One region of the Enterobacter sp. SA187 genome, then DNA from elsewhere that is predicted to be linked to it. Evidence: predicted binding sites of a transcription regulator. Region 1 holds the regulator's gene; each other region holds the start of a gene.
The links. Region 1 encodes PurR, which represses purine synthesis genes. Its sites were predicted from a motif close to CANGCAAACGTTTGCNTG; they were not measured.
Positions count from the first base shown of each region.

Region 2: a site for PurR is predicted at 1,598-1,615, ahead of cvpA (colicin V production protein). Genes of this name have one in related genera too.
Region 3: a site for PurR is predicted at 1,371-1,388, ahead of BMF08_RS13355 (amino acid aminotransferase). Genes of this name have one in related genera too.

Region 1 covers NZ_CP019113.1:3,084,016-3,087,295, reverse strand. The annotation lists gene BMF08_RS14760 (MFS transporter) at 1-876, opposite strand, end outside; gene cydH (cytochrome bd-I oxidase subunit CydH) at 1,049-1,141, opposite strand; gene purR (HTH-type transcriptional repressor PurR) at 1,436-2,461, shown strand; gene punR (DNA-binding transcriptional activator PunR) at 2,478-3,280, opposite strand, start outside.
Region 2 covers NZ_CP019113.1:4,140,109-4,143,388, reverse strand. The annotation lists gene folC (bifunctional tetrahydrofolate synthase/dihydrofolate synthase) at 1-746, shown strand, start outside; gene dedD (cell division protein DedD) at 736-1,404, shown strand; gene cvpA (colicin V production protein) at 1,671-2,159, shown strand; gene purF (amidophosphoribosyltransferase) at 2,193-3,280, shown strand, end outside.
Region 3 covers NZ_CP019113.1:2,808,174-2,811,453, reverse strand. The annotation lists gene BMF08_RS13360 (porin) at 156-1,265, shown strand; gene BMF08_RS13355 (amino acid aminotransferase) at 1,453-2,643, shown strand; gene BMF08_RS13350 (MBL fold metallo-hydrolase) at 2,687-3,280, opposite strand, start outside.

The sequences.
Region 1 (3,280 bases):
GCCGATATCGCTTTTCACCAGCAGCGGGATCGCCAGCATGATCACCATCAGCAGCAACAGAAAGCCTTTCAGCGTGCCGCTGACGGAACGATCGGCAAACTTGCCGCCCAGGTAATTGCCCAGCGAGAAGCCCACGCCGATCAGCACCAGCATTGCGGTGACAAAGAATGGCGTGGCGTGATTCAGCTCCTGCAACACCGGCGAGATATAGGTATAAAGGGTGAACATCGCCCCGGCGCCCAGCACGGTGGTCAGCAGCGCCGATAAAACCTGCGGGCGCATCAGCACCGCCAGCTCCTGGCGCACATTCGGACGCACGCCCGCGCTGCCCTTCGGCAGGGAGAAGAACAGGCTTAACATCGACACCACGCCAAGACCTGCGGTGGCGAGGAAGGACATCCGCCAGCCGATGGTTTCCCCAAGCCAGGTGGCCGCTGGAACGCCGCCGATATTGGCGATGGTCAGTCCCATAAACATGGTCGCCACGGCGCTGGCCTGTTTATGTTTCGGTACCACGCTTGCGGCCACCACTGAACCCAGGCCAAAGAAGGCGCCGTGGTTAAGACTGGTGATAATGCGCGATAACAGCAGCGTGGTGTAATCCGGCGCAATGGCCGACAGTACATTACCGAGGGTGAAAATCGCCATCAGGAAGATCAGCGCGTTACGACGGGCGCGATGCGACAGCAGCAGCGTCATCAGGGGGGCGCCCACCATCACGCCGATCGCATAGGCGCTGATCAGCATGCCGGCGGCAGGGATCGAGACGTCAACGCCACGGGCGATTACCGGCAGCAATCCCATGGGTGAAAATTCAGTTGTACCTATCCCAAAAGCCCCGATTGCCAGTGACAGCAGGGGAAAATTTATCTTCATTATTACATGACTCCAGTAATGCGATGGCGTACAGAGCGCCCCGCGGTGAAGTCAAAAGCATGACATTAATCACAAAAAAACAGAAGTTAATGAAGTGACAAAAGATTATTGCAAATTTGATAACAATCGGCGGGAATGAAAAAGAGAGGGAGAGCGCTCTCCCTGCTCTGGATCAATTAAAAGCGGCAGTCATTGCGCCAGCAACGATCAGGCTGAGCACGATTACGGTAGTAAACAGCGAATACTTCAGATTGCTATCCATCATTTTTTCTCCTTTGTTAACCCCCACAAAAAGTGAGATTGCTCATTTTTGCACAGTTAAACGCAAAAATCTTCTCTGTTTTAGATTGATAACCATTTTTAGACTTCCCCTTTTCATCAAGATCAGCCAGAATTCCACGCTAAATTTATTCGTGTACCGGCCACTGACCCCTCCTGACGTCCTGTGTTGTTTTCCCGGCGTATCGCAACCTGAAAATGTTGTGCGAAGGGTTTTTTAAGGCAAACGTTTACCTGTAGAAGTATCAGGAGTTTAAGATATGGTCTGGAGTGAGATCTAATGGCAACAATTAAAGATGTAGCGAAACGCGCAAACGTTTCCACTACAACCGTATCACATGTTATTAACAAAACCCGTTTTGTTGCGGAAGAAACGCGCAACGCGGTGTGGGCAGCCATCAAAGAGCTGCATTATTCCCCAAGCGCGGTGGCGCGCAGTCTGAAGGTTAACCATACCAAGTCGATTGGCTTGCTGGCGACCAGCAGCGAAGCGCCCTACTTCGCCGAAATCATTGAAGCTGTTGAGAAAAACTGCTTCCAGAAGGGCTATACCCTGATCCTCGGCAACGCCTGGAACAACCTGGAAAAGCAGCGCGCTTATCTGTCGATGATGGCGCAAAAGCGCGTCGACGGCCTGATGGTGATGTGTTCTGAATACCCGGACCCGCTGTTGCGCATGCTTGAAGAGTACCGTCATATCCCGATGGTGGTGATGGACTGGGGCGAAGCGAAAGCGGACTTTACCGATTCGGTGATCGATAACGCTTTTGAAGGCGGCTATATGGCGGGCCGTTATCTGATCGAACGTGGCCACCGTGAAATCGGCGTCATTCCGGGCCCGCTTGAGCGTAACACCGGCGCGGGCCGTCTGGCGGGCTTTATGAAAGCGATGGAAGAAGCGCTGATTAAGGTGCCGGAAAACTGGATCGTGCAGGGCGACTTTGAGCCGGAATCCGGCTACCGCGCCATGCAGCAGATCCTCTCCCAGCCGCATCGTCCGACCGCAGTCTTCTGCGGCGGCGACGTGATGGCGATGGGCGCGCTCTGCGGGGCTGATGAAATGGGTCTGCGCGTGCCGCAGGACGTGTCGCTGATTGGTTATGACAACGTGCGCAACGCGCGTTTCTTCACTCCGGCGCTGACCACCATTCACCAGCCGAAAGATTCGCTGGGCGAAACGGCCTTCAATATGCTGATGGACAGGATCGTCAGCAAGCGTGAAGAGTCGCAGTCCATTGAGGTGCACCCGCGTCTCATCGAACGCCGCTCGGTCGCCGACGGCCCGTTCCGCGACTACCGCCGTTAAGCCTGCCGGGAGCCAGTCACTCTGGCTCCCGCAACCACTCTTTATTCAGCGTCTCGCTGTCTCCTAAATAATCGAGCAGCCAGCTTAAGGCGGGCGAATTGTCCTTTTGCTGCCACGTCAGGCAACAGGCGGCGTCCGGGAAGGGGTTTTCAAGCGGCAGCGCCACCCACTCTCCGCGATCAAGCCAGGGCCTGGCAAAATGCGCCGGTACCATGCCGATACACAATCCCGCCGACAGACAGGCCGCCGAGGATTCCCAGTCGGGCGCGACGATGCGCCGCTGGTTATCCAGCAGCCAGGTGATACGCTTCGGCAGCGAGCGGGAGGTGTCTTCGCGCACCAGCGACGGCCAGTTGCGCAAGGTGTCATCGCTCAGCGGCCCGTCCATCGCCGCCAGCGGGTGTTCACGGGATACCACGCACTTCCAGCTCAATTTCCCCATATCCCGGAAGGCGTAGCGCCCGCCCACCGGCACCGCCTGGGTCGCCCCAATCGCCAGTTCCACGCGGCCATCCGCCAGCGCGTCCCACACGCCGTTGAATACTTCCTGAAAGACGATCAGCTCCACATCCTGAAAGTGGCGGTAGAAATCGACGATCATTTGCCTGCTACGTTCGGGCTTAACGATATTGTCCACCGCGATGGATAACTGCCCCCGCCAGCCGTTGGCGATCTGCTGACACTGCTGACGGGTGATCTGCATTTTTTTGATAACAGATCGCCCTTCCTTTAAAAACCAGCGCCCGGCCGGGGTAAGCACCACGTCACGGTGACGGCGCTCAAACAGCGGCACCGCCAGCCACTCTTCCAGTTGCCGCA
Region 2 (3,280 bases), 1.1 Mb from region 1:
ACTGGCTGGGGCCGGATCGCGAGAGCATTGGCCGCGAAAAAGCCGGTGTCTTCCGGGCGGGCAGACCGGCGGTGGTCGGCGAGCCGGATATGCCGCAGAGCATCGCCGATGTCGCACGCGAGAAGGGCGCGCACCTGCTGCGCCGCGATGCCGACTGGCAGTATGAGGTCACGGGCGACCGCTGGCGTTTTCGCGATGCTCAGGGCGAGCTGACTGGCCTGCCGTTACCGCAGGTGCCGCAGCCCAACGCGGCAACCGCGCTGGCTGCCCTGCGTGCCAGCGGCCTGAATATCAGCGAGACGGCGATCCGCGACGGCATTGCGAAAGCGATTTTACCGGGACGTTTCCAGATAGTGAGCCAGTCGCCGCGCGTGATTCTGGATGTGGCGCACAATCCTCATGCGGCGGCTTATCTGGCCGGACGCCTGGCAGCGTTGCCGAAAAGCGGACGCGTGCTGGCGGTGGTCGGCATGCTGCATGATAAAGATATTGCCGGAACGCTTGCCTGTCTGGAGAGCCAGGTCGATAGCTGGTATTGTGCCCCTCTGGAAGGGCCGCGGGGCGCGACGGCAGAACAGCTGCTGACGCACCTTAACGGCGGCAGCGCCTTTGCCAGCGTCGAACAGGCGTGGCGGGCGGCAATGGCGGATGCCAGACCAGAAGATACCGTGCTGGTGTGTGGTTCCTTCCACACCGTAGCACATGTCATGGAAGCGATGGACGCGGGGAGAACCGGTGGCGAGTAAGTTTCAGAACCGTTTAATGGGCACCATTGTGCTGGTGGCGCTGGGCGTGATTGTGCTGCCGGGGCTGCTGGACGGGCAGAAAAAACATTACCAGGATGAGTTTGCGGCGATCCCGCTGGTGCCAAAACCCGGCGATCGCGACGAGCCGGACATGCTGCCGGCGGCCACGCAGGCGCTTCCGGCACAGCCGCCGGAAGGCGCGGCTGAAGAAGTGCGGGCGGGCAACGCCGCAGCGCCGTCGCTGGAGGCCTCGCGTCAGGCGGCCAACAATCCTGAAATGGATATTGACCCGCAGCCGGTGGTAACACCTAAACCTAAGCCGGTGGAAAAACCAAAACCGCAGCGCGATACCGCTCAGCAACAGGCAGCCACGACGCCGTCGAAGCAGGCCGAAGAAGAGAAGCCTGCGCCGACGGGTAAGGCGTATGTCGTGCAGCTGGGGGCGCTGAAGAATGCCGATAAGGTTAATGAAGTGACCGGCAAACTGCGCAGCGCGGGTTATCGGGTATTCACTATTCCGGGCACGCCGGTGCAGGGTAAAATCACCCGTATTCTGGTCGGCCCGGACGCCTCGAAAGATAAGCTTAAGGGATCCCTTGGCGAGCTGAAGCAGATCTCCGGCTTAAGCGGCGTGGTGATGGGTTATACCCCGAACTGATTTTCCCCTCACCCTAACCCTCTCCCGGGGGGAGAGGGAACCGTTCGCGGACTTCCTTCCCCCTCTCCCTGGGGAGAGGGCCGGGGTGAGGGGAGAAAAAACGCACAAAAACCCGGCCCGCAGAGGCCAGGCCTGTGCTGGCGTTGAAGATTTTTTCAGCGCCATTTTTATTTACGCGCGGGAAGGAAATCCCTACGCAAACGTTTTCTTTTTCTGTTAGAATTCGCCCCGAACTGGATGACAGGGCGATTAATCGTGGGACACATATGGTCTGGATTGATTACGCCATCATCGCGGTAATTGGTTTTTCCTGTCTGGTTAGCCTTATCCGCGGCTTTGTTCGTGAAGCGTTGTCGCTGGTGACATGGGGTTGTGCTTTCTTTGTCGCCAGTCATTACTACACTTACCTGTCTGTCTGGTTCACGGGCTTTGAAGACGAACTGGTTCGAAATGGGATTGCTATCGCGGTGCTGTTTATCGCGACGCTGATCGTCGGCGCTATTGTTAACTATGTTATCAGTCAGCTTGTCGAGAAAACCGGCCTGTCGGGTACTGACCGGGTGTTGGGGATTTGCTTCGGTGCGCTGCGCGGTGCGCTGATTGTCGCCGCCATTCTGTTCTTTCTCGACACCTTTACCGGCTTTTCCAAAAGCGAAGACTGGCAAAAGTCGCAGCTGATCCCGCAGTTTAGTTTTATCATCAGATGGTTCTTTGACTATCTGCAAAGCTCGTCAAGTTTCTTGCCCAGGGCGTAAGTCCTGAGATGTGGCTTAACGAGGAATATACGTATGTGCGGTATTGTCGGTATCGCCGGTTTCATGCCGGTTAACCAGTCGATTTATGATGCATTGTCGGTGTTGCAGCACCGTGGTCAGGACGCCGCAGGCATTATCACCATTGATGAACTTAACTGCTTCCGTTTGCGTAAAGCGAACGGCATGGTGAACGATGTATTTGAAGCCCGCCATATGCAGCGCCTGCAGGGGAACATGGGTATTGGCCATGTGCGTTATCCGACTGCGGGCAGCTCCAGCGCTTCAGAAGCGCAGCCTTTTTACGTTAACTCTCCGTACGGTATCACGCTTGCCCATAACGGCAACCTGACCAACGCCCACGAGCTGCGTAAGCGTCTGTTCGAAGAAAAACGCCGTCACATTAACACCACCTCCGATTCTGAAATCCTGCTCAATATTTTTGCCAGCGAGCTGGATAACTTCCGCCACTACCCGTTAGAAGCGGATAACATTTTTGCCGCTGTTGCCGCCACCAACCGTCAGATCCGCGGGGCCTATGCCTGCGTGGCGATGATCATCGGTCACGGTATGGTCGCCTTCCGCGATCCAAACGGTATTCGTCCGCTGGTGCTTGGTAAACGCGATCTCGCCGATGGCCGCACCGAATACATGGTGGCGTCGGAGAGCGTGGCGTTAGATACGCTGGGCTTTGAATTCCTGCGCGACGTGGCGCCTGGCGAAGCGGTGTACATCACCGAAAAAGGCCAGCTGTTCACCCGTCAGTGCGCGGAAAACCCGGTCAGCAATCCGTGCCTGTTCGAGTATGTCTATTTCTCCCGTCCGGATTCCTTTATCGACAAGATTTCCGTGTACAGCGCCCGTGTGAATATGGGTAAAAAGCTGGGCGAGAAAATTGCCCGCGAATGGGAAGATCTGGATATTGACGTGGTCATCCCGATCCCGGAAACCTCCTGCGATATCGCGCTGGAAATCGCCCGTATTCTGGATAAGCCGTACCGCCAGGGCTTCGTGAAAAACCGTTACGTTGGCCGTACCTTTATCATGCCGGGTCAGCAGCTGCGCCGTAAGTCTGTGCGCCGTAAGCTGAACGCCAACCGCGCGGAATTCCGTGACAAGAATGT
Region 3 (3,280 bases), 280 kb from region 1:
ACTTTGGCGCTAGCGAAACGATTACATGAATGGAAAGATGCCTCTCAGACACAGAGAGACACCAAACTCTCATCAATAGTTCCGTAAATATTTATTGACGGAATCTATTGGCGGCAGTGGCAGGTGTTCATAAAACCTAATGAGGGTAATAAATAATGATGAAGCGCAATATTCTGGCAGTGGTTATCCCTGCTCTGCTGGTAGCCGGTGCAGCTAACGCTGCAGAAGTTTATAACAAAAACGGCAACAAACTGGATCTGTACGGCAAAGTTGTTGGCGAGCACGCCTTCACCACTTCTGGCGACAACACCACTAACAAAGATAACTCTTACGGCCAGATCGGCTTCAAAGGCGAAACTCAGGTTAACGATCAAGTTACCGGTTACGGCCAGTGGGAATATCGTGCTAAAGCAAGCAAAGCTGAAGGCAGCCAGGACAACGTAACCCGTCTGGCTTTCGCTGGTATCAAAATTGCTGACGCTGGCTCTCTGGACTACGGCCGTAACTACGGCATCGTTTACGATGTAGAATCCTACACCGATATGGCTCCGTCCTTCTCTGGCGAAACCTGGGGTGGCGCATACACTGACAACTTCATGACCATGCGTTCCACTGGTCTGCTGACCTACCGTAACAGCAACTTCTTCGGTCTGGTTGATGGTCTGAGCTTTGGCCTGCAATATCAGGGCAAAAACGACCGTGACAACCTGCGTGAAGCAAACGGCGACGGCGTGGGCGCGTCCCTGGGCTACGAGTTCGGTGAAGGCTTCGGCGTGATCGGTTCTTACAGCACCGCTAACCGTACTGTTGCGCAGAAAGAAGATGGCAACGGCGACCGTGCTGAAGCATGGGCTGTTGGCGCGAAATACGACGCAAACAACGTTTACCTCGCTGCGGTATATGCTGAAACCCGTAACACCACTAACCTGGGTAACAGCGGTGATTCCTTAACCGTTCCGAACTCAGACGGTAACTTCTACACTGTTGCGAACAAAACTCAGAACGTTGAGATGATTGCTCAGTACCAGTTCGATTTCGGTCTGCGTCCGTCCGTATCTTACGTGCAGTCCAAAGCTAAAGATCTGCCGGGCATCGGCGACCGCGATCTGGCGCAATACGTGACCGTTGGCGCAACTTACTACTTCAACAAGAACTTCAACGTATACGGCGACTACCGTATCAACCTGCTGGATGACGAAGATGCTGATACCGGCTTCGTCGGTTCTGCTGACCAGGCTGTTGTTGGCGTAACTTACCAGTTCTAAGTCGTAACACACCTCGTTATATGCTTATTAAACAGGGCTCCGGCCCTGTTTTTTTATGTTTAAAATCCTGTTATTCCCTTCACCCCGCACTTCCTTTTTCTTTTTGTCGCAAACGGTTGGCATTTGCTCCATCAGCCGTTAACCTGATAGCGGCTTTCCCTTTTTGACACCACAATGGAACCTCGTCATGTTTGAGAAAATCACTGCTGCCCCTGCCGACCCAATCCTGGGCCTGGCCGATCTGTTTCGTGCCGATACTCGCCCCACTAAAATTAATCTGGGCATCGGCGTCTATAAAGATGAAACCGGCAAGACCCCGGTGCTGACCAGCGTGAAAAAAGCTGAGCAGTATCTGCTGGAAAATGAAACGACTAAAAATTACCTCGGCATTGACGGTATTCCGGAGTTTGGCCGTTGCACGCAGGAGCTGCTGTTTGGCAAAGGCAATGCCCTCATCAACGACAAACGCGCCCGCACGGCACAAACCCCCGGCGGTACAGGCGCGCTTCGCGTGGCGGCGGATTTTCTGGCGAAAAATACGGACGTAAAACGCGTCTGGGTAAGCAACCCAAGCTGGCCGAACCATAAAAGCGTCTTTAACTCCGCGGGTCTGGAAGTGCGTGAATATGCGTACTATGACGCTACCAGCCACACCCTGGACTTCGACGGCCTGCTGGCCAGCCTGAACGAAGCCCAGGCCGGTGACGTGGTGCTGTTCCATGGCTGCTGCCATAACCCGACGGGTATCGATCCAACGCTGGATCAGTGGCAACAGCTGGCTGAGCTGTCCGCGCAAAAAGGCTGGCTGCCGCTGTTCGACTTCGCTTATCAGGGCTTCGCCCGTGGACTGGAAGAAGACGCTGAAGGTCTGCGTGCCTTTGCTGCGCTGCATCACGAACTGATCGTTGCCAGCTCCTACTCCAAAAACTTCGGCCTGTACAATGAGCGCGTGGGTGCCTGTACGCTGGTGTGTGCGGATGCAGAAACGGTGGATCGTGCGTTCAGCCAGATGAAGTCGGTGATCCGCGCCAACTACTCTAACCCGCCGGCGCACGGTGCCTCGGTGGTGGCGACTATTCTCAGCAATGACGCGCTGCGCGCCATCTGGGAGCAGGAGCTGACGGATATGCGTCAGCGTATCCAGCGTATGCGTCTGCTGTTTGTGAATACCTTACAGGAGAAAGGCGCGCAGGGAGACTTCAGCTTCATCATCAAACAGAACGGCATGTTCTCCTTCAGCGGCCTGACCAAAGAGCAGGTGCTGCGTCTGCGTGAGGAATTCGGCGTGTATGCGGTGGCATCAGGCCGTGTCAACGTGGCGGGTATGACGCCGGACAATATGGCGCCGCTGTGCGAAGCCATTGTCGCCGTGCTGTAAGTTTCTGAGCATTAAAAAAGGTCGCCACGGCGACCTTTTTTTATTACCAGACCGGCATTTCATCCTGTAAGAAAGGATTGTGCAGGCGCTCTTCGCCGAGCGTCGACAGCGGGCCATGCCCCGGCAGGAAGGTCACGTCGTCACCTAACGGCAACAGCTTACGCTTGATCGAATCGATAAGCGTCGCATGGTCGCCGCGCGGGAAATCACTGCGCCCCACGCCGCCTTTAAAAATCACATCGCCGGAAATTAACAGACGGGCGCGTTCATCAAAGAACACGATGTGTCCCGGCGTATGTCCAGGGCAGTGCAGTACCTGAAGCGTGATATTGCCCAGGCTGACGCTTTCCCCTTCATTCAGCCAGCGATCCGGCGTCAGAGGCTGACACTCTTCCAGGCCAAACATCCGGCTCTGGGCGGGCAGGCCCGTCAGCCAGAACTCATCTTCTTTTTCCGGGCCGATCACCGGCACAGCATAATGTTGCGCCAGTTCTGCGGCGGCACCGACATGATCAAGATGACCGTGGGTCAATAAAATCTGCGTCAGCGTCATGCCGCTGGCGTCCACAACCTGTCTGATTTTATCTGCGTCGCCACCGGGATCAACCACGGCTGCCTGCCGTGTTTCTTCGCACCA